Regions from separate parts of the Paenibacillus sp. BT-177 genome, predicted to be linked through region 3. Evidence: riboswitches for the same ligand, from Rfam matches in the RefSeq annotation. Region 3 holds a riboswitch; each other region holds the start of a gene.
What was found. Region 3 has a riboswitch for cyclic di-AMP ahead of OIU26_RS24115 (3D domain-containing protein). Riboswitches for the same ligand answer to the same signal wherever they lie in the genome.
Positions count from the first base shown of each region.

Region 1: it holds a riboswitch for cyclic di-AMP, as region 3 does, so the genes downstream of both, OIU26_RS07725 (hypothetical protein) here and OIU26_RS24115 (3D domain-containing protein) in region 3, are expected to answer to the same signal.
Region 2: it holds a riboswitch for cyclic di-AMP, as region 3 does, so the genes downstream of both, OIU26_RS17300 (TrkH family potassium uptake protein) here and OIU26_RS24115 (3D domain-containing protein) in region 3, are expected to answer to the same signal.

Region 1 is NZ_JAOYTP010000002.1:333,253-340,060, reverse strand. It holds gene OIU26_RS07755 (helix-turn-helix domain-containing protein) at 152-526, shown strand; gene OIU26_RS07750 (helix-turn-helix domain-containing protein) at 615-998, shown strand; gene OIU26_RS07745 (Rha family transcriptional regulator) at 1,117-1,338, opposite strand; gene OIU26_RS07740 (urease accessory protein UreF) at 1,630-2,367, opposite strand; tRNA gene OIU26_RS07735 (tRNA-Leu) at 2,631-2,713, shown strand; gene OIU26_RS07730 (glutathione peroxidase) at 2,861-3,346, opposite strand; cyclic di-AMP (ydaO/yuaA leader) riboswitch at 3,811-3,984, shown strand; gene OIU26_RS07725 (hypothetical protein) at 4,098-4,493, shown strand; gene kdpF (K(+)-transporting ATPase subunit F) at 4,678-4,755, shown strand; gene kdpA (potassium-transporting ATPase subunit KdpA) at 4,901-6,577, shown strand; gene kdpB (potassium-transporting ATPase subunit KdpB) at 6,631-6,808, shown strand, end outside.
Region 2 is NZ_JAOYTP010000005.1:221,799-228,606, reverse strand. It holds gene uvrC (excinuclease ABC subunit UvrC) at 1-1,623, shown strand, start outside; gene OIU26_RS17305 (type II CAAX endopeptidase family protein) at 1,592-3,322, opposite strand; cyclic di-AMP (ydaO/yuaA leader) riboswitch at 3,584-3,736, shown strand; gene OIU26_RS17300 (TrkH family potassium uptake protein) at 4,146-5,486, shown strand; gene OIU26_RS17295 (potassium channel family protein) at 5,505-6,182, shown strand; gene OIU26_RS17290 (LysR family transcriptional regulator) at 6,188-6,808, opposite strand, start outside.
Region 3 is NZ_JAOYTP010000014.1:38,619-45,426, reverse strand. It holds gene OIU26_RS24130 (M20 family metallopeptidase) at 1-490, opposite strand, end outside; gene OIU26_RS24125 (ABC transporter substrate-binding protein/permease) at 639-2,102, shown strand; gene OIU26_RS24120 (amino acid ABC transporter ATP-binding protein) at 2,089-2,811, shown strand; cyclic di-AMP (ydaO/yuaA leader) riboswitch at 3,055-3,223, shown strand; gene OIU26_RS24115 (3D domain-containing protein) at 3,230-3,898, shown strand; gene OIU26_RS24110 (polysaccharide deacetylase family protein) at 4,095-4,901, opposite strand; gene OIU26_RS24105 (NADH:flavin oxidoreductase/NADH oxidase) at 5,205-6,227, shown strand; gene OIU26_RS24100 (PspA/IM30 family protein) at 6,314-6,808, shown strand, end outside.

The DNA of each region.
Region 1 (6,808 bases), on a different contig from region 3:
TTCGGAAAACAGGCGGTTTTTGTTGCATATTGTGGTATAATGAAAACCAACATACATAATTCGGTAATTTTAGCATACGTGATCTTTGAAATGGGAACAGGGTACATGATATCGTTATTTGGAGAGCCTGCTAGGGAAGGAAGGAACTTCTATGCAATCTATTTACCAACGCATTGAGGAGCTCATTAAGGAACGAGGTATGACGAAAAAGGCGTTTTGCCAGCAGTTGGGCATTAGTACAGGAAACTTTGGAGATTGGAAAAGAGGAAAAACGACACCGGGCACGAATAAACTCATTGAAATCGCTTCGTTTTTTAATGCTAGTCTGGATTGGATTATGCTGGGTCGAGATGTGCAGAGTAAAGTACTAAAGGAGTCGCAGGACCCTTATTTTTTTGGAGCTTCAGGGCAACTGAATTGCCAGGGGGAATCGCTAAGTGAGGCGGAAAGAGATTTTATACTTGAGTATATTGAATTTACCCGTTTTCGTAAAGAGAAAAACCAGCATAATTCAACTACTGATTAATGTTTGCTGTGAGGTTTGATAAGGATGTTCTAATGTGTACAATTGAAAAATAATTAGAAAAAAGCTACAGTGTCGGAGGGGAAACGTTTTGGGAGATCAAACTATTTATCAGCGGATTGAAGCTTTAATTAAGGATCGGGGAATGACCAAGAAGGCATTTTGTGAAAAGCTTAAAATCAGCTCAGGGAATCTCGGTGATTGGAGAAGAGGAAAAACAACGCCAGGTACCGCCCATTTGATTCAGATTTCGGACTTTTTTAATGTATCGCTCGACTGGTTGATGAAAGGAATTAAGCCGGGGGAAGGCGTGCTTCAGGAGCAGAAGGCTGCTTATTTTTTTGGGGTGATGGGGCCATTGAATTGCCAGGCTGAAGATCTTGAGACAGAAGAACAGAACTTTATTTTAGAATATGTTGAATTTGCGAAATACCGTAAGCAAAAAAGGGAGAAGGACAAAGCGAAACTTGAATAATCTATGGCTAAACGCCTGGGTGGATAACCCGTAAAACGGACTAAGGGGTTCGGTTTACGGGTTTATTTGGTTTCCTGATAATATGGCGGCGCGTCGGATGCTAAAATGCTTGTTGGGTTTAGTGTGGTGTCGCCTCCTTATAATCGTTATCGTCGATATTCAGAATTGCAGCAACTTGTTTTCTGTACCTTTGTGCTTTACGGGTGCCGTGAATCAGATTGGACAAGCGTGAAGGCGGGATATTGTGTGTCTCGCAAAATGTTTTCTGATCCAGTCGAAGCTCGACAAGCCTTTGTTTGATGGCCCACCCGAAGGAGGTGACAGGCATTTTGTTGTTCAAGATAAATCGCCCCTTACGGATTCTTGCAGAATAATTGGTGTGATATAATAATCATCAGTAAACATGTTAGAATTAACCATCTAAAACTATGATACACTTTTATACGTGTTTATACAATCTTAAATGCGTTATTTTATTAAAATAATTACTTAATTAAGTGCAAAAAGTGAAAATAATCCGACTATAGTCTGTGAGTGGTATGAATTTGGATACATGAATTAAAAATACTCTGCCGCTTGAGAAAAGGGCAGAGTATTTTTATTGTGACTGCTAGACTGGTAAAACGACGCATCAGAGGGAGGCTGGAAGGCGTTTGAATAGGATGGAGGAGGAAAAGGGCCTGGATGCATTCAATTGGCTACTATGGCTCATATAGGGTGGCTGAGTGATGTAGGAACTGGTCTGATGGCTATGGAAAAGGTGAGGCTGAAATAAGCTTGGCGTAGGTTCGTTAAATTTCTTCCAGGTGGTGAGCAACTCGCTGGTCATGTGATCGATAAGAGGATTCTTTTCCTCGTAAGGAGGATTGAGCAGTCTGAAGGCATCTTCGATACAGAAGGATACCGCTGTGGCAAAATAGCCGTGAATGGTCTGTTCTATATCGGTTCCGAGAAGGAAGTTAATCCAAGTGTGGACAGTAGCGAGTGTGCCAATTGCATTGTATTGAGTGAGTGTGTCTTCCAGTTGGTCAAATGCAAGCCAAGGATAAAGAGCCTTGGTGAGCTTGAGCAGACGCTGGCCAGAAAGTCGCGATTTTTTCACATACTGCGAGGAAGGATGTTGGGTGTACAGCATTTTATCAATAAGGGCGATCCGCCAACCGTCATTCTGCTGGATGGCTGCATACAGACTTTTGATGGCCATGCCGTCAAGGGTTGTAATTTGAGGATACCAATCGTCTCGCATAAAATGTTTCAGATCCTGTAGACTGTTCAAGTTTCCGTTACGGAAACGTTCATCCAGTCCGTAGAAACGGGTAAAACCACCAATGGGTAGGGAAGGGTCCAACAACAATGCGTAGTTTAGCAATCGGTTACCTTTATGCAGGATGGTTCGCCTCCTTGAGGTGAATATTTGTGTCAGTTTATTTGACTCTAATCTTATTTATATAATAATATTTCAATTATTTATGTAATATATATTTACACTTTGAGCTCTTTCATGTCAAATTAAATAATTTTATTGCTTATATATGTTATATAAAGTTACACTAAAAATAATTATAATATTATTGTTTACAAATTGTTGCTGAGAGAGTATAATAAATCTGTTGCCTCAATACATTATGACATGCGGTCGTGGTGGAATGGCAGACACGCTATCTTGAGGGGGTAGTGGGCGTATGCCCGTGGAGGTTCGAGTCCTCTCGACCGCATTATGTGTAATACCCAGTTGAAAAGCATCCTGACACGTTTTACGTGAAGGGGTGCTTTTTTCGTTAAATATTTTTCGTTATATCATTCTGTTACAGAAGCGGTCATATGGACAGCGGACCGCTCGTTAACTGTAATGAAGAAAGATGTCAGTTTTTCCGCAAAAGCTTCTCAATATCTCCTATAAGCTTATCTGGAGTGGTTTGCGGCGCATAACGCTTAAATACGTTACCTTCTCGTGTAATTAAGAATTTAGTAAAATTCCATTTGATCGCTTTGGAGCCTAATACTCCCGGAGCAGTGTGGGTCAGGTAGTGAAATAAAGGATGTGCCTGATCACCGTTGACATCTGTCTTGGCGAACATGGGGAAGGTCACACCGTAATTGATTTGGCAAAACTCGGAGATCTCCTCGCTGGAGCCCGGCTCTTGTTTGGCGAACTGGTTGCTGGGAAATCCCAAAATTTCGAGCCCCTGTTCATGATACTGGTCATATAGCTCTTGTAGCGCCTTGTACTGGGGGGTTAACCCACATTTGCTGGCAGTATTCACGATAAGTAGAACTTTCCCTTCGTATGTGGATAACGGAATTTGTACCCCTTGTAGGGTCTGTGCATCATATTTATATACGGTCAAGATATCCCTCCTCATTCAATATTCTGCAATTAAATTGTAAGCAACTCAACAAGGGGTTGCAAGTCCGGAAGAGTATACGGGCATTGGACCATTGTAAAATCGCCTTTTGTTCAAAACGGTAAATCGCACTTCAAATGGAGCTAATTGAGGTGTTTCTTCTCATAAAAACGGGTTCAATCGGTAATTATCTGGCACATATAGCGTATTTTCTTTCCTTTTTGCAAATAAGGAGTAACTAAGCCATACCCTACGCCAATATTGACATGCCTTTCATTTTCAAAAAGGGGTGAAATACAGAGTTTTAAAGAGATACGAGAAGCATAGATGCCTTGTAAGCGTTATTCTTAATCTCCTATGCTCTAAAGGGTGATTTATAGCCCCGCCGTTGAGCTTTACAGTCTTCCTTGCACGGGTGTATGATTCAAGACGTAATTTCAAATTAACACCAATGAAGCAACAACGAATTGTCTAAAGCGCTGAATTTTGCAGTTGCAAAAGCGGGGGAACCAACGAGTATGTACGGTTTTGCAAGCCGTGTGTGTCTCATGGGGTGAATTTTCCGGCCAAGTGCCGTAAATAGGGCGACTCTCACGTCCGAATCCGACAGCTAACCTCGTAAGCGTACAGGGAGAGGCAACAAACCGCCGTGTGCAACCATGGTTTATTTTATCATGGAATGTATGAAGCCGGAGGAAGCCTTTTTCCTTCGGCTTCTTTTTGTTGTCTTTTTATACCGGGAGAGGAGCTACTGATGGAAGGTCGGTTAATTATTGTCACTGCACCGAATGAAGCGGGCAGAAGTTTTGTGAAATTGCTTATGTTTAAAAAATTGGCGTTTGCAGTTCTCACAAATAGCACTCAGGAGGAACGACAGCTCAAAAAAATGGGTGTGGAGCACATTGTGCGCATCAATACGATGCAAGCGGGAAAATGGAATTTTCCTAAAAAAGAAATTGGTAGTGTGTATTTGTTCGAAAACAGCTTGAATCTGACTTGCCGTTTCCTGCAAATATGTCGGCCACTAACATCAGAATTGATCTATGTTATTACGCACGGCTGTAATCCACAAGGAATTTATCGGGGATTGGGAGCGGACCATGTGATCTACACATTGAACGGAGAGGTGGGTTTCCTGCTGAACGGATAAGCACTTATAACATAGCTGGTTTATGATTTTATGATGGAATCGGAAATGACGATCTGAAGAGCGATACGGAGGGTATGAACATGATGGATTTATACATGCTGCTCATAATGGCTGTGAGTTATGGAGTGATACTGCTGTTTGTACGCTGGTGTGATGCGCAGACCTCAAAAGGAGGCCGAAGAGGATGATTGTTGTGCTAGGACTCACGGCTATTGTGTTCGTGTATTTAATCTACGCACTCCTGAATCCTGAAAAGTTCTAGTCAACTATAGGATCGAGCAGGCGGGAACAGCAGATCAAGAATGAAGCATCAGAAGTGTAGATTTTCGCAAACGTGTGCACTCAATGGATGTTCTGAATCAGGTCTGTTGTTCCAAATGCAGGAGCATTATAAGGAGGAATAGAGGATGGAGCTACTGCAAATTGGAATTGTGATCGTCATATTGCTGCTCTTGGTAAAGCCGGTGGGCACCTATATGTATCACGTATTCTCGAATGAACCGAATCGGACGGATCGGATTTTTGGTGGAACGGAAAAGCTGATTTATAAGGTTGTAGGCTTGAAGAAACAGGACAGCATGCGTTGGACCACGTATGCTATGAGTTTCATTGCAACCAATGTGGTGCTTGTGGGGATCAGCTACCTGCTATTGCGCTTGCAGGCTATACTCCCAGGCAATCCGGTTGGAAACAGTAATATGGAAGCTTCATTGGCCTTTAATACGGTAATCAGCTTTATGACCAATACGAATCTCCAACATTATAGCGGAGAAAGCGGGCTTACGTATCTGACACAGATGGCGTTCGTCACGATGATGATGTTTACTTCGGCTGCTTCGGGGTTTTCGGTTGCTGCGGCTTTTATGAGGGGATTGACGCGGCGCGGTGAAGGACTGGGTAATTTTTTTCAAGATTTTATTAAAGCCAACATACGGATTTTTCTGCCGCTTGCCTTTGTACTTACGCTGGTGCTGGTGGGACTAAAAGTACCACAGACGCTACAGTCCACGGCGGATATTACGACTTTAAGCGGTACACAGCAGCAGATTGCTATGGGACCCATTGCCTCATTGGAATCCATCAAGCATTTGGGCACGAACGGGGGCGGTTTTGCGGGAGCTAATTCTGCTCATCCTTTTGAGAATCCAAGTCCTTGGACGAACGTACTGGAAATTTTAGCAATGTGGGTAATGCCGGCTTCGCTGCCGTATACTTTTGGATTGTTTGCCCGTAATCGCAAGCAGGGCTGGATTATTTTTAGCTCGATGATGGTCTTGTTCCTTATTTTTCTATCCATAACGTATGTGTCGGAGAAGACAGGTAATCCGTTAATCCAGGCACTGGGTATGGATGCATCTCAGGGAAGCATGGAAGGGAAAGAGGTTCGTTTCGGCATTGGACAATCGGCACTATTCACTGCGGTTACAACAGCGGCAACGACAGGTTCGGTCAATAATATGCATGATACACTGACCCCGTTAGGTGGTATGGCTGCTTTGGGAGAAATGATGCTAAACGTCATTTTTGGCGGCAAGGGCGTCGGGCTGATGAATATGCTGATGTATGCGATTCTGGGGGTGTTTATATGTGGACTGATGGTTGGAAGAACCCCGGAATTTATGGGCAGGAAAATTGAAGGCAAGGAAATGAAGCTGATTGCGATTGCCATTTTGGTACATCCGTTTCTCATTCTCGCTCCAACTGCGCTTGCGTTTATGAGCCATTGGGGATACGATGCAGTCTCTAATCCCGGATACCACGGGTTGACTCAGGTGCTTTATGAATATGCATCATCTGCGGCAAATAACGGTTCAGGATTTGAAGGTCTTGCAGATAACAACGTGTTTTGGAACGTTACGACCGGAGCAGTTATGTTTTTTGGACGATATGTATCCATGATTGCATTGCTGGCTGTAGCGGCTTCATTGAATGCCAAAGCACCGACCCCGGTGACGACGGGTACACTGCGCACGGATAACAAGCTGTTTGGAGCCATCCTCATCGGGGTTGTTCTGTTGATTGGTGCGTTAACCTTTTTACCAGTGATCGTATTGGGTCCTGTAGCTGAATTTTTGACCATGTAATGAAAAATGAGCATGAAGAAGAAAATGAGAATGGATGAACGGGGTGCTTGATCATGAAGGAAGAACGCAAACGCATGCTGGATAGAAGCATCTTGAAGCAGGCGGTCAAGGATAGCTTTATCAAATTAAATCCAATGATCATGATGAAAAATCCTGTCATGTTCGTCGTGGAGATCGGTACATTGGTCGTACTGCTCATGCTACTGCTTCCCGGTTATTTTGGAGCCGGCA
Region 2 (6,808 bases), on a different contig from region 3:
CTGGATCGTATGTATCCGCTGCGCAAGTGCGGTGTGATGCCAAAAGAAGTGTGTCTGTATTATCACATGCATCAGTGCTTGGGACCTTGTGTGAAAGAGGTTGAGAAGGAAACATATGACCAGATCAGTCAGGAGATTGGTTCCTTTTTGAGTGGAGGACATGAGGAAATTAAAAAGGATCTCCAACGTAAAATGCAGGAGGCCGCAGAGGAATTGTACTTTGAGCGTGCCAAGGAGCTGCGGGATCAGATTATTAGCATCGACGCGATGATGGAAAAGCAGAAAATCACCACATCTGATGCGAAGGACCGGGATGTATTCGGCTTTTCGGTAGATAAGGGCTGGATGTGTGTACAGATTCTATATGTCCGTAAGGGTAAAATGATTGAGCGCCATATGTCGACTTTCCCTTTCTACGGTGAAGCTTACAGTGATTTTATGTCCTATGTGACGCAATATTACAGTGACAACCCGGCAGTGCCGCAGGAGATATTGTTGCCGGATTCTCCTAAGCTGATGAAAGCAAAATCGACTGATGTCGATCAACCGATTGCAACAGAAACTGAGCTTTACAGTGCAATTACAGCTGAGACAACCGGGATTACAGATGAGGAAGCAGTACAAACGGAGTCAGACCGTTCTGCTGATCCACTGCGGGTAGCCGAAGCACGGGCAGCTTATGCAGAAGGAACGAATCAAGCTCAAGTTGGTGACCAAGAAACCGGGGAAACAGAAACAGAAACTCAACTATCCGGTGGACTGGAGGACCCATCTACGGCAGCTCTCGCTCTGGCTGAATGGTTGGATGTAAAAGTACTTGTGCCACAGCGTGGGCTGAAAAAGCAAATGACGGGTATGGCGACGGAAAATGCACGTGTTGCTTTGGATGAGAAGTTTAAACTGATCGAGCGGGATGAGGAACGGACCTCCAAAGCTGCAAGCAATCTGGGACGTGCCATTGGGCTGGATAGTCTGCATCGGGTAGAGGCGTTCGATAATTCCAACATTCAGGGTTCCGATCCAGTGTCGGCCATGATCGTCTTTATTGACGGTAAGCCTGCCAAGAAAGAGTATCGAAAATACAAGATCCGTTCTGTGCAGGGACCAGATGATTATGAAACGATGCGTGAAGTTATTCGGCGTCGATATGAACGTGTGCTGAAGGAAAATCTTGAACGTCCCAATTTGATCATTGTCGATGGCGGGCGTGGACAAATTAAAGCGGCAACCGATGTATTGGAAAATGAGTTGGGCTTGTTTATTCCTGTGTGTGGTTTGGTGAAAGATGCCAAACACAGAACTTCCCAACTACTGATGGGAGAAACATTTGAAGCCGTGACGCTTGCGCGCAATAGCGAGGAATTTTATTTGCTGCAACGGATTCAGGACGAGGTTCACCGTTTTGCAATTACGTTCCACCGGGAGCAGCGCGGCAAATCGATGGTAACTTCCCAGTTGGACTCCATTCCGGGCATTGGAGAGAAACGGCGTAAGTTGCTGCTTAAGCATTTTGGGTCGCTCAAAAAAATAAGAGAGGCCAGCGTCGAAGACTTCCGGCCTCTCTCTATTGGGGATAAACTTGCTCGTCAGATTATAGCTGCCCTTCGGGAGGAGGAGTCGTAGAATACGGCTCCTCTTTTTTCATGGGTTCAAACATGATTCGATTAGGTTTTTTGGGACTAAACCAGTAAATGATGTAGCCTACAATAGCCGGAAGTAAGATCCAGAATAGGCCGGCGCTCACATTCACGGTGTCTCCCAGACTTATCACACTAAGTCCCATTAATATGCTGTCAAAAATAACGTGGCTGAACATGGCAGCGATAAAGCCGTAACGCAGGAACACGAAACTAAACAGCAAACCAAGAAAAGTCAGTTCAATTGGTCTTGAAATCACCGGATAGATCGGATAAAGCGTATGTCCCAGTGCCCAAATAAGCGTAGTGATCAGACAAGCAACAAACGTATTCTTGACTATTTTTTTTACCATCGGAATACCAAATAGACGGTAAACAGTTTCTTCTCCAATACCTGCCATCCAAGCCATAATCGGCAATAGCCATGGATAAGCCATATTGTAAGGGGACTGCGTGGCGTCTGTAGTGGAGAACGTATTAAATGTGCGCTCCAATACAAAGAACAAAATGGATTGTACGCCCAGTAAAATGAAGGCCCACAAGTAACCAACATACATACTGCGAAGCACATACAGTCCGTAGCCTGGCTCTTTGGCCCGTGGCCATGCATTTAGTCCAACCTGACGCATAAGCCCGTCACCGCCTACCAAGGAGAAATAGATAGCTACAGCCATGAAGAAGGTAACACCAACCTGGAATACCATAAGAAATATAAGCATGCCCTTACTGCCTGCTTCAGCTTGCAATAAAGGTAGCATGTTCATTGTCCCAGCTATACTAGCAATAAAGTATACAATGGACAGAATAATACCGCGAACAAATGAAGTATGTCGTCGGGTGAGTGACGCATACACAATGGCAAGTACGCCCAGGACAAAGCTAAATAGGGCATAACCCGCATAAGTCATCCAATTAGCCCAGTATGTTTGCTTTTTAACATAGTCGGTATAGGACGAAGGGGCCGAAAAGCTTTGGGTAAACGAGCGAACATCCCCGTCTTCAAAAGTAAAAGCCAGCGTAAGTACCGAGGCGCCGATTTTCTTTCCGTCCACGGTATATTTTAATCCACCTTCTCCCTCAGTGGTCGCGAGCTTCAATTCAGATGGCTTAAAGCCAAAGCGTTTGATCCATATTGCTGCAGCCTGTTCCTTGGCTTCGAGCGTCATGTCACCCTCAGCTACACGTACAAGTCTGCTTCGTGCTTGTTCATCTGTAGAAACATCAGCCTGTGTGTAATTGGTGCTGGAGGTGATCCGTTTAAAGCTAACGACCTTCCCAGTGGATAAATCCACATGGATTTGCAGCTTGCCCTTCGCTGAGGAGTCAGGCAAATCAACCCGAAAGGTTTCATATGGATAATTTTTTTTCCATGTACGATCGTACTCTTGAACCAATTTTTCTCTGGATAAATACCCGTACAAATCTGTTTCAGCCTGATAGGTTACGACGGGCTTCTCTGGCTGTGATTCCGTATAGCCCAGCTCGGAACGGGCGAAGTCCAGGGCGTGTATGACCGCTTCTTGTTTGCTGATGACCTTTGCATTCACCAATGATTCCGGACTTGGATTGCTAATTGAGGGAATAAGCAATTGAAAGATAAAAAAGCAAATCAGGCCAACCCCGCCCAGCAAGCCTAATTTTTTGAAGTTGGCCGTGAGCACGACCGGTTTCCCGATAGGATTCATGAGTTTCCTCCTTAATCTGTAAATAAGAACATCCATTAAAGATATCATACTGCACAGGTTCCCGCCAACAGACCAGCGATATTCATGAAAACAGAGTGAAAGCACTTTAAAGTTTTAATAAAATTAGATAAGCTGTGATTAACCGATGTCTATTCGCGAATTAAAGCCAATTTCACGTTTTTTCGGCGAAATCGGTTTTGTGATCTGGATAGAGAAGGATTATAATCTTGAGGCAATGCCTATGAAATATATGGGTAATGATATACATTTAAGCCGAATTTCTATGAGAAAACGGGGGAACCATGTTACTGGGGTGAATTTTACAGCCGATCCTGATGGACCGGAAGTGTAAATAGGGCATACTGTGCTGTCCGAATCCGTCAGCTAACCTCGTAGGCTGTGGGCAGGAACCAAGTCAGGCACTCGGTTTTCCGGTGTCTTTTTTTGTGTGTATAAAAGTGTTTGGATTGGTTAGACCGCTGCGGGTTCAGATTATTCTTCTGATTGCTGTTATCCCCGGATTTTTTTTGATTGTATAAACCCTTTAATGGTTAAAATCCGGAGATAAAGGCAAACGCTTCGCTTCTTCAGAACAATTCTGCCCCCTTCGCTGCTGCTCGCCAATAGCACAGGGAGCCGAGTAGTGTTTGACATGCATTCTTCCTGTATTCAGGGAATGTTAATTATAGCTACTTAAGGTTTGGAAAATCAAAAAAATCAGGGGCAACGACGATCGGAAGATAAATGGAACGCGTAGCGGGCTTACACCGTATTAAGTCACTGTTTTTATAGTTTTAAGGATTAGGAGAGAAGTGATGAATAGATGAATCCCAATGCACGCTGGCTTCGGCTTTCTCCACCGCAGATATTCGTTGCAGGCTTTGCCATTATCATTCTAATAGGTAGTTTATTGTTAATGCTGCCCATCTCTAATACAACTGGAAAACCACTTGCGTTTATAGACGCTTTGTTTACTGCCGCGTCCGCGACCTGTGTAACCGGACTTGTCGTTAAGGATACAGGGCTCTTTTTTACAACCTTTGGTCAAATCGTTATCGTTGCGCTGATCCAGATCGGTGGTCTTGGCTTTATGACCATGGCTACCTTGATCGCGCTGGTGTTCAAACGTCGCATTTCCTTGCGGGAGCGCCTTATTTTGCAAGAAGCGATGAATCAGACCTCTGTCGAAGGAATTGTTGGATTGATCCGCAAGGTGCTATGGTACTCGCTGATGATTGAGGGAGTATGTGCAGCTATTTTTTCGATTCGCTGGTCATTTGATATGCCTGTCGGCAGGGCGATTTATTTTGGAATCTGGCATGCCATTTCCATGTTTAATAACGCTGGTTTTGATTTATTCGGTGAATTTCGCAGCCTGACAGGTTATGTATATGATCCGATTGTTAATTTTACAGCCATGTTTCTCATTATTTCGGGTGGTATTGGTTTTGTAGTGATGTCTGACCTGGCAGATTATCGCAAGCGTAAGAGACTATCCTTGCATACCAAGGTGGTACTCAGCATGACAGCTGCTCTGATTGTCGTCGGGACGCTTGTCATTTTTGTATTTGAGTTTACGAATCCGAAGACGCTTGGCTCGCTTGATTGGGGTGGTAAACTGCTGGGTTCTTTATTCCAGTCCGTTACCCCTCGCACCGCAGGTGCCAACACGCTGGACATTGCAGGCTTGCGGCAGGCTACGCAGTTTTTTATCATCATACTCATGTTTATTGGGGCTTCGCCTGGCTCCACTGGAGGCGGGATTAAGACCACTACATTTGCTCTGCTCATTGGAGCGGTGTTTTCGATGCTGCGGGGACGGGAAGACATTGTGCTGTTCCGGTACCGACTTGCGCAGGCACGCATTTATAAGGCTTTGACTATTACCTTGCTGGGGTTGCTGTTCGTGATTGGGGTGACGATGATTCTGTCCGCAACCGAAGATCATCATTTTCTGATGATCTTGTTCGAGACGGTGTCTGCCTTTGGTACGGTAGGACTGTCCATGGGGCTTACACCTGATTTGACAGTTGTAGGCAAACTGGTGATTACTCTGACGATGTTTGCAGGCAGGCTGGGTCCACTCACGCTAGCTTATGCACTGGGACCGAAAAAGGGTAAGGAATTGTATCGTCATCCAGAAGGTAAAATAATTATAGGGTAAGGGAGTTTTCGAGTAGATATGAAAACGCAGCAGTTTGTAGTCATTGGCTTGGGACGGTTTGGCTCAAGCCTGGCTTTGCAATTGGTGGATATGGGGTGCGAGGTACTGGGCATTGATCGGAATGAGGATGTTGTGGACAGTATGAGTGAGATTCTGACACATACTGTCGTGGCAGACGCTACAGATGAGGATGCGTTGCGGTCACTGGGCATCCGTAATTTCGATTGCGGCATTGTTGCAATCGGTGATGATATTCAGGTAAGCATCCTGACCGCCATTTTGCTGAAGGAGCTGGGTGTGAGAAAAGTCGTAGCCAAAGCTATATCTGTACTGCATGGGCGTGCGTTAGAGAAGCTTGGGGTGGACCGAGTCATTTATCCGGAACGAGATATGGGTATTCGGGTAGCGCATCAGCTGGTCACGCCTAATCTGCTCGATTATTTGGAGCTGTCCAAGGAATACAGCATTGTGGAACTCAATGTGCCTGCATGTCTGAATGGCAAAACGTTAGCAGAATTAAATGCTCGTACCCGCTTTGGTTGCAGCATCGTGGCACTTCATACGGCGAATGGTATTTTGATCGCGCCGACAGCTATGGATCGGCTGAAAGCAGACGATATTATGGTCATTATCGGCTCCAATGACAATATCGGCCGCTTTGAGGATGAGGTCGTTAATGTCAATGAAGAGGGTTAAATTCTCTACACCATACGGTAGCCTGCAAACGATGCACGTGTCTCGCTAATCCAGCGTCGTGCTGTCGGGCCGAGATCGGCCGTTTCTGAGTATATGAGGGAGGTCGTTCGGCGTGTCTCCTTCAAATCAGGCAAGTACAATGCAGTAAGTCCATTATCTCGCAGCAGTTCGCTGCGCAAGTAGGATTTGGGCAGCAAAGCGGATGCCTTGCAGGTTGGAAGCAGACGTACAATCGCCTCGAAGGAGTCGATTTCCATGCGGATATCCGGCATAATACCGCTGCGCTGGAACAAGTCATCCGTCAGGCTGCGGTACCAGGTTCCTTTGGAGAAAATGATCATCGGCAATCCTTGCAGGTCCTTCATTGAAGCCGTTCCTGTCTTGACAGTTAATTCATGTCCGATGGGGACGACTAGCTCCAAATGATCGTCAAATAACGGAATGCAGCGTAATCCAGCTTCATGAATGGCAGACCCGACAACGCCGGCGTCTGCTTTTTTGTCGCGTACAAAGGCGACGATTTCATGCGTTTTGCCGGTGAGCAGCTTTAGCTCAGTCTGAGGATGCTTGCTCATGAAAGCCTCGACGAGGGTAGGCAACGTCGTTTGGAGTGTCGTAAGACTTGC
Region 3 (6,808 bases):
ATTTGCCTGATTTTTCGTAGCGGTCAAAGGGATGTGTCATCATAGCTATGTCGCAATCATCAAACAACCCGGCCGCCGCCATCGGAACCTTTGCACCGCGTGTTTCTTCGGCAGGTGTGCCGTATACACGTACTTCTCCACCAGTCTCGTCGATAATCGATTTGAGACCGACGGCAGCGCCTGTACTCATCATACATATCAAATGGTGCCCACAGGCGTGTCCTAGCCCTTTCAGAGCGTCGTATTCTGCCAGAAAAGCAATGATTGGTCCAGGCTTGGTTGCTTTGTAAGTAGCAATAAAGGCTGTTTCTATACCCAATACGGGTGCCTGAACTTCAAATCCGTGAAAAGCGAGTTCCTCTTTTAAACGGGCAGAGGCCAGGAATTCCTCGTTTCCAAGTTCAGGGTTTGCGCCAATATATAACGAAATGTCCTTAAACCGCTGGGCGTGCTGTTCAATGGTGTGTTGAATGGTCTGTTTGAAATTCATGCTAAAAACTCCTTTATATATGCTGTAATGTAGGTACTGCGATAGATATACTAAAATTGTACTATAACATTCATTGCATAATCATGCATATTCATTTATAATGACACAATCTTATTTATTATAAAGAATTTAAGGAGAGAAAAAAAGATTGAAAAAGGCATATCGTTTTACCGCCCTGGTTTTGTCGGCGGTTATCTTGCTGTTGGCTGGTCTTCCCATGCTCACTGCATACGGATCGGAAGAAAAGCCACAGAAAAAACTTGTAGTGGGCATGAGTGCTGACTTTCCGCCGTATGAGTTTCATAAAGTTATTAACGGTCAGGATACCATTGTTGGGTTTGATGTTGAAATTGCCAAGGAAATCGCCAAGGATCTGAATGCGGAGATGGTCCCAGAGGACATGAGTTTTGACTCTTTGCTGCCTGCTCTGCAAAGTGGTCGCGTAGACTTGGTACTGTCCGGTATGACACCGACGGACGAACGCAGAAAGAGCATTGATTTTTCGGATGTATACTATCGTTCCAAGCAAGTCATTATGGTACGTCCAGAGGATAAAGACAAATATTCAACGATGGCTGCTCTAAAAGGAGAGAAGCTCGGTGCGCAGAAGGGGAGTATCCAGGAAGAAATTGCGCAAAAAGTGCCTAATGCTTCTGTGACCTCATTGGATAAAATATCCGATCTGGTACTCCAGCTTCGGACCAACCGTATCAACGCGGTTGTAATCGAAGATACCGTTGCTAAAGGATACACACTAGACGGTACCGTAACACTTGCCAAGGCAGTACCTGAGGATGAAGGAGCAGAAACTGCTGTAGGCATTCGTAAAGGAAATGCGGAATTGCTTGCTTCAGTAAATAAAACGTTGGCTCGCCTGAAAGCAGACGGTTCGATTGAGAAGTTTTCTACAGAAGCAAGTGCACTGTCTGCAGACCGACAAGTTTCTTCGAATAGCATTGTAGATATATTTTTGAAATATCGCAGTTTCTACGCTACGGGTATCGGCTACACCCTATTGCTGTCTGCGCTTGGAGTACTGTTCGGATTCATTATTGGTCTGATCATATCCTTGCTGCGGATGAGTGGGATTCGTATTATCGAGTGGTTAGGTACCGCATATGTAGAGATACTGCGCGGCACACCTATGCTGGTGCAGCTCATGATCATTCATTACGGAGTTGCTTTGACGTTGGGTGTTAATTTTACGCCACTCCAGTCCGGCATAATTACGTTGTCACTGAATAGTTCGGCATATTTGGCTGAAATTTTCCGTGCTGGTATTCAGGCAGTAGACCGTGGACAGATGGAAGCTGCCCGCTCGCTCGGGATGGGACGAGGCAAAGCAATGCGTCATGTCATTTTACCGCAAGCATTTAAATCTATATTGCCTGCTATTGGTAATGAGTTCATTACGATCATTAAAGAATCATCAATTATTTCGACCATTGGGATGGTGGATATTATGTATCAAGCCCAGGTCATTAAGAATATTACCTACGAAGGCTTGAGTCCGTTCGTAATCGCAGCTGCTATTTATTTTGTAATGACATTCAGCTTATCTAAGCTGTTGGGTTTATGGGAAAGGAAGTTGAGAGCCAGTGATCACCGTTAAACAACTGCGTAAATCATTCGGTAAGAATGAAATTTTAAAAGGCATTGATATAGATATCGCCAAAGGTGAAGTAGTCGTCATTATCGGCCCGAGTGGTTCAGGAAAAAGTACGTTTTTGCGTTGTATGAATCTGTTGGAACAGCCAACAGAAGGGGAAATTTTGTTTGAGGGTGAGCCGATTACGGCCCGTGGTCATAATATTAATGCGACTCGGGAGAAGATGGGGATGGTTTTCCAGCATTTTAATCTGTTTCCGCATAAAACAATACTGCAGAATCTGACGCTTGCACCAACGCAGGTGAAAAAGCAGTCGGGGAAAGAAGCGGAGAAAATTGCGCTGGAGCTCCTGCGGACCGTGGGTCTTGAGGATAAGAAGAATACCTACCCGAACCAGTTATCTGGCGGTCAAAAACAACGTATTGCGATAGCACGTGCTTTGGCCATGCAGCCGCACGTAATGCTGTTCGATGAGCCTACTTCTGCTCTTGACCCTGAAATGGTTGGAGAGGTTCTGGACGTGATGAAGAAGCTCGCTGAGGGCGGCATGACGATGGTGATCGTGACGCATGAAATGGGCTTTGCCCGTGAGGTAGGGGATCGAATCATCTTTATGGACAACGGTCAAATTATAGAACAAGGTACGCCTGAGCAAGTATTCGGTACTCCAAGCCATGACCGTACCCGTGATTTTCTTGCTAAAGTGCTGTAAGAAAATGCTTTTATGAAATATTAACAAAGCCTTCTCGTGATGATGTTTCACGGAGGGCTTTTCTCTTTTTGTCACTATATCTCCATATTTTCGTAACAGAAAACGGATTCTTGATGACAAAATTGTAACGAGTATAGTATGATATTCAAGGTTACCAACATTTTCATGCAGATAAGGTTACAAAATTGTGATATTATGCAGTAAGCCAAAACTTACCGGGGCAGCAGTAATGATAATAAATACTCAGGTGCTGGGCTCAAACCATGGGAAGTGCGGGGGACGTAACAACGGCAATGATTCCAATGCATCATAAGATGTTGTGGAATATGCCTAGGGGTGAATTGCACAAGCATAGGGCTTCTCCTGAGTCCGAATCCGACAGCTAACTTCGCAGGCATAACAGAGGAGGTACATATCTTTGAAACATTTAAAACATATTGGAAAAACTATGAAATTTGCGGTGCTTGCTGCAGCTATTGCAGGGCTGGCACAGACAGCTGGAGTAGCAGATGCTGCTTCGCTTCACACTGCCAAAGAAGGCGATACCTTCTTTTTGCTTGCTCAACGTTATGGGGTATCAGTAGATGAGTTGACGAAGGCTAACCCGGATATTGCGTCCAACAACATATATGCAGGTCTGCAAATTAAAGTGCCAGACGAAAAAAGTGTAAAGGCGGCTTCGGATTCGAAGCCACAGCTTCTTACAGAGAAAGCACCAGCGAATGAGAAGCCAACAATTGAAGCATGGGGCAAAACATTCAATTACAGTAAAGTAGTTGATGTTAAAGCTACAGCATATTCTGCCGCAGCTGATGAAAATGGCAAATGGGGTGCGGTCGATTATTACGGCAATCCGCTTAAGCTAGGTACAATTGCGGTAGACCCGAAAGTCATTCCTATGGGAACAAAGGTGCTAGTTACAGGTTATTCCCATCCTGGATTGCCAGATCATTCTTTTGTGGCCGTTGCCCGTGATCAGGGCAGTGCTATTACCGGAAAGCGGATTGATATCTTTATCCCTGGCAATAAATCATTCGTGAACGACTTCGGCTTCCAGAATGTGAAACTGTACGTCATTGATAAATAGCATTGTGCTTATGTATGATTTGATTGAACATAATATAAGTTATGTAAACTTGATCTATCATACAACATATAACTGGGACGACTTTTTATTAGGCCCGGTCGTTTATCGCTAAAAAAGGCTGTCTTACAAGCAGAAGTATTCTGCTCGTTAAGGCAGCCTTTTTACGTTGTTGAATATTTGAAGCTTAGACGTACTGTTATTTTCGTTCCGATGTGTGAAGTAGCCGGGGGACAGTGACAAATTTGTAGCCCTTAGCTTTTAGAGAGTGGATTAGACCCGGCAAAGCTTGGACAGTGCCTTGCAAGTTGGAACTTTGACCTCCACCTGCATGCATTAAAATAATGGAGCCAGGTCCGGTAGCCGGGATCACGTTGCGCTGAATTTGTGTTTTGCTTAATCCCTTCCAGTCTAGAGAGTCCACATTCCAATTGACGATCATGTACCCATGACGACGTGCCCACTGGATTTGAGGCTCCGTGATTTCACCATAGGGTGGTCGTATCAATCTGGGTCGAAAACCTATGCTGGCTTCTAAAATGCGTTCTGTCTTTGTAATCTGGTGGCGAAAACGTTCTGGTGTGGCCTTCCTGAAATCCGGATGAGTATAGGAATGGTTTCCTATAGCATGACCCTCACGGATGATGCGGCGTATGATCCCCGGATGCTTTTCCGCACGGTGGCCGACGATAAAAAAGGTAGCTTTGATACCGTTTGCGTGTAATACGTCCAAAACCTGCGGCGTATACCTTGAATCGGGCACATCATCAAAGGTTAAGGCAATTTGGCGGGTGTGCGGGCCGCACATTTTAAAAATGTCCGCATGCTTTTTTCGTAGCATCGCTAATGTTGGAGTAGCTCGATCTTTACTTTGATATACCGAAGTAGCGGCAGCAGCTTCCTTGGGATGGGGCGTTCCGATGTTGGGAGGCGTGTCCGCGTGAACGGGAAAACTTGAAAATGCTAGTAACAGTGCTAAACATGGCAACACTCCCCTGTACCGCATTTGTATTCCCCCTTTCCGTGCAGTGGTACCTAGTGGTGCTCTCAGCTATTATGTACCTGTCCTATTAAAATTATGCTGGTGATTGAGTGAAGCCCTACATGGCTGAAGAGAAGTACATCATGAAGCGGGTATCCGTGAAGATGACGAAGTAAACGTACATATTCTCTTAAACATGACCGAAAACCGAAGCATTTTCGCAAGTTTTAGCCTTACAAAGGATTCGGTATACCGTGACAGCTGGTGTATAATGGGGATGCTATTCATAATGATACATACTTGGAATTGAGGGAAGGATGGATAAAAGTGACCGACTTGTTTACTCCTTATCAATTAAAGGGGCTTTCATTAAAAAATCGGATTGTCATGCCCCCAATGTGCCAATACAGCGTGGAGGCCAAGGACGGCAAACCGACGGATTGGCATTATGTCCATTATGTGAGTCGCGCGGTAGGAGGGACTGGGCTCTTAATTGTGGAAATGACAGCGGTTCAACCGGATGGACGCATTACGGATCGTGATTTGGGCATTTGGAGTGACGAACATATTCCTGCATATCGCAAAATTGTAGAGGAAGTCCACAAGTATGGTGCCCAAATTGCCATTCAATTAGGCCATGCCGGACGCAAGGCCGAGGATGCTGAGACACCTGTAGGCCCGTCCTCGATCCCCTTTAGTGAACGCTTTAAAGATCCGCACACTTTGACGAGAGCAGAAGTCAAGGAACTGGTTCAGGCCTACAAAGAGGGGGCTCGCCGGGCGGTAGAAGCTGGTTTTGACACGGTAGAGATTCATGGTGCTCACGGCTATCTGATCCATCAATTTCATTCCCCTTTAACCAATACCAGAGAAGATGAGTATGGGCAGGATTTGTCACTGTTTGGTGTTGAGGTGATCCGTGCTGTTAAAGAGGTACTTCCTGCTGATATGCCTGTGCTAATGCGGATATCTGCCAAAGAATATGTCCAAGACGGATATGATGTTGAATACATAGCAGCCATAGGGGAACGATATCGTGATGCAGGTGTGGACATTTTCCATATTTCTTCTGGTGGTGAGGGTCCGATTGGCTCCAGCGGAGGCCCGTCTGCGCGTGCTGGTTATCAGGTCGATTTGGCTCATACCATCCGTGAAAAATTGAATGTGCCTGTCATTGCTGTCGGCTTATTGGATGATTATGAGGATGCCCGCCGAGTCGTTCAGCAAAATGAAGCTGATCTGGTAGCCATAGGGCGTGCCATGCTGCGAGATCCCTATTGGGCGCTGCATGCTTCACGGGCGCTAAAAGTACAGGCAGATATCCCAGAGCCTTATCTACGCGGTTTTTAGATATTTTTGAAACCTCTTTGCAAAGCTTGCGTAAACATGTGTACAGAGCTTAAAATTTAAGCATTCAATTCTAGGAGGAACTTCACATGTCTATTTTCAAACGATTAAGAGATCTTACGATGTCTAACATTAACGCCATTATCGACAAGGCAGAAGATCCAGTTAAAATGACGGATCAATACATTCGTGATATGCAAGAGGATCTGGAAGACGCAGAGAAAGCGGTAGCCGCTCAAATTGCTATTGAAAAGAGATTCAAACAGCAATACGAAGAACAGGCAGCTTTGGTGAAAAAACGCGAAGAACAGGCTCATACGGCTGCAAAAGCACAAAATGTGGATCTTGCTCGTCGTGCGCTGGAAGAAAAGAAATCTGCCGAACAAAAAATGAACGAGTTCCAAGCTGGTTATGAGCAAAACAAAGCTGCAGCTGACAACCTGCGTGGTAAGCTGGATGAAATGCGTAGACAGCTGACTGAAATGAAAAACAAGCGCGAGACACTGGTTGCCCGTTATAACGCAGCTAAAGCGCAAACTGAAATTAACAAAGCTATGAACGGTTTTAGCTCGGATACGGCAACT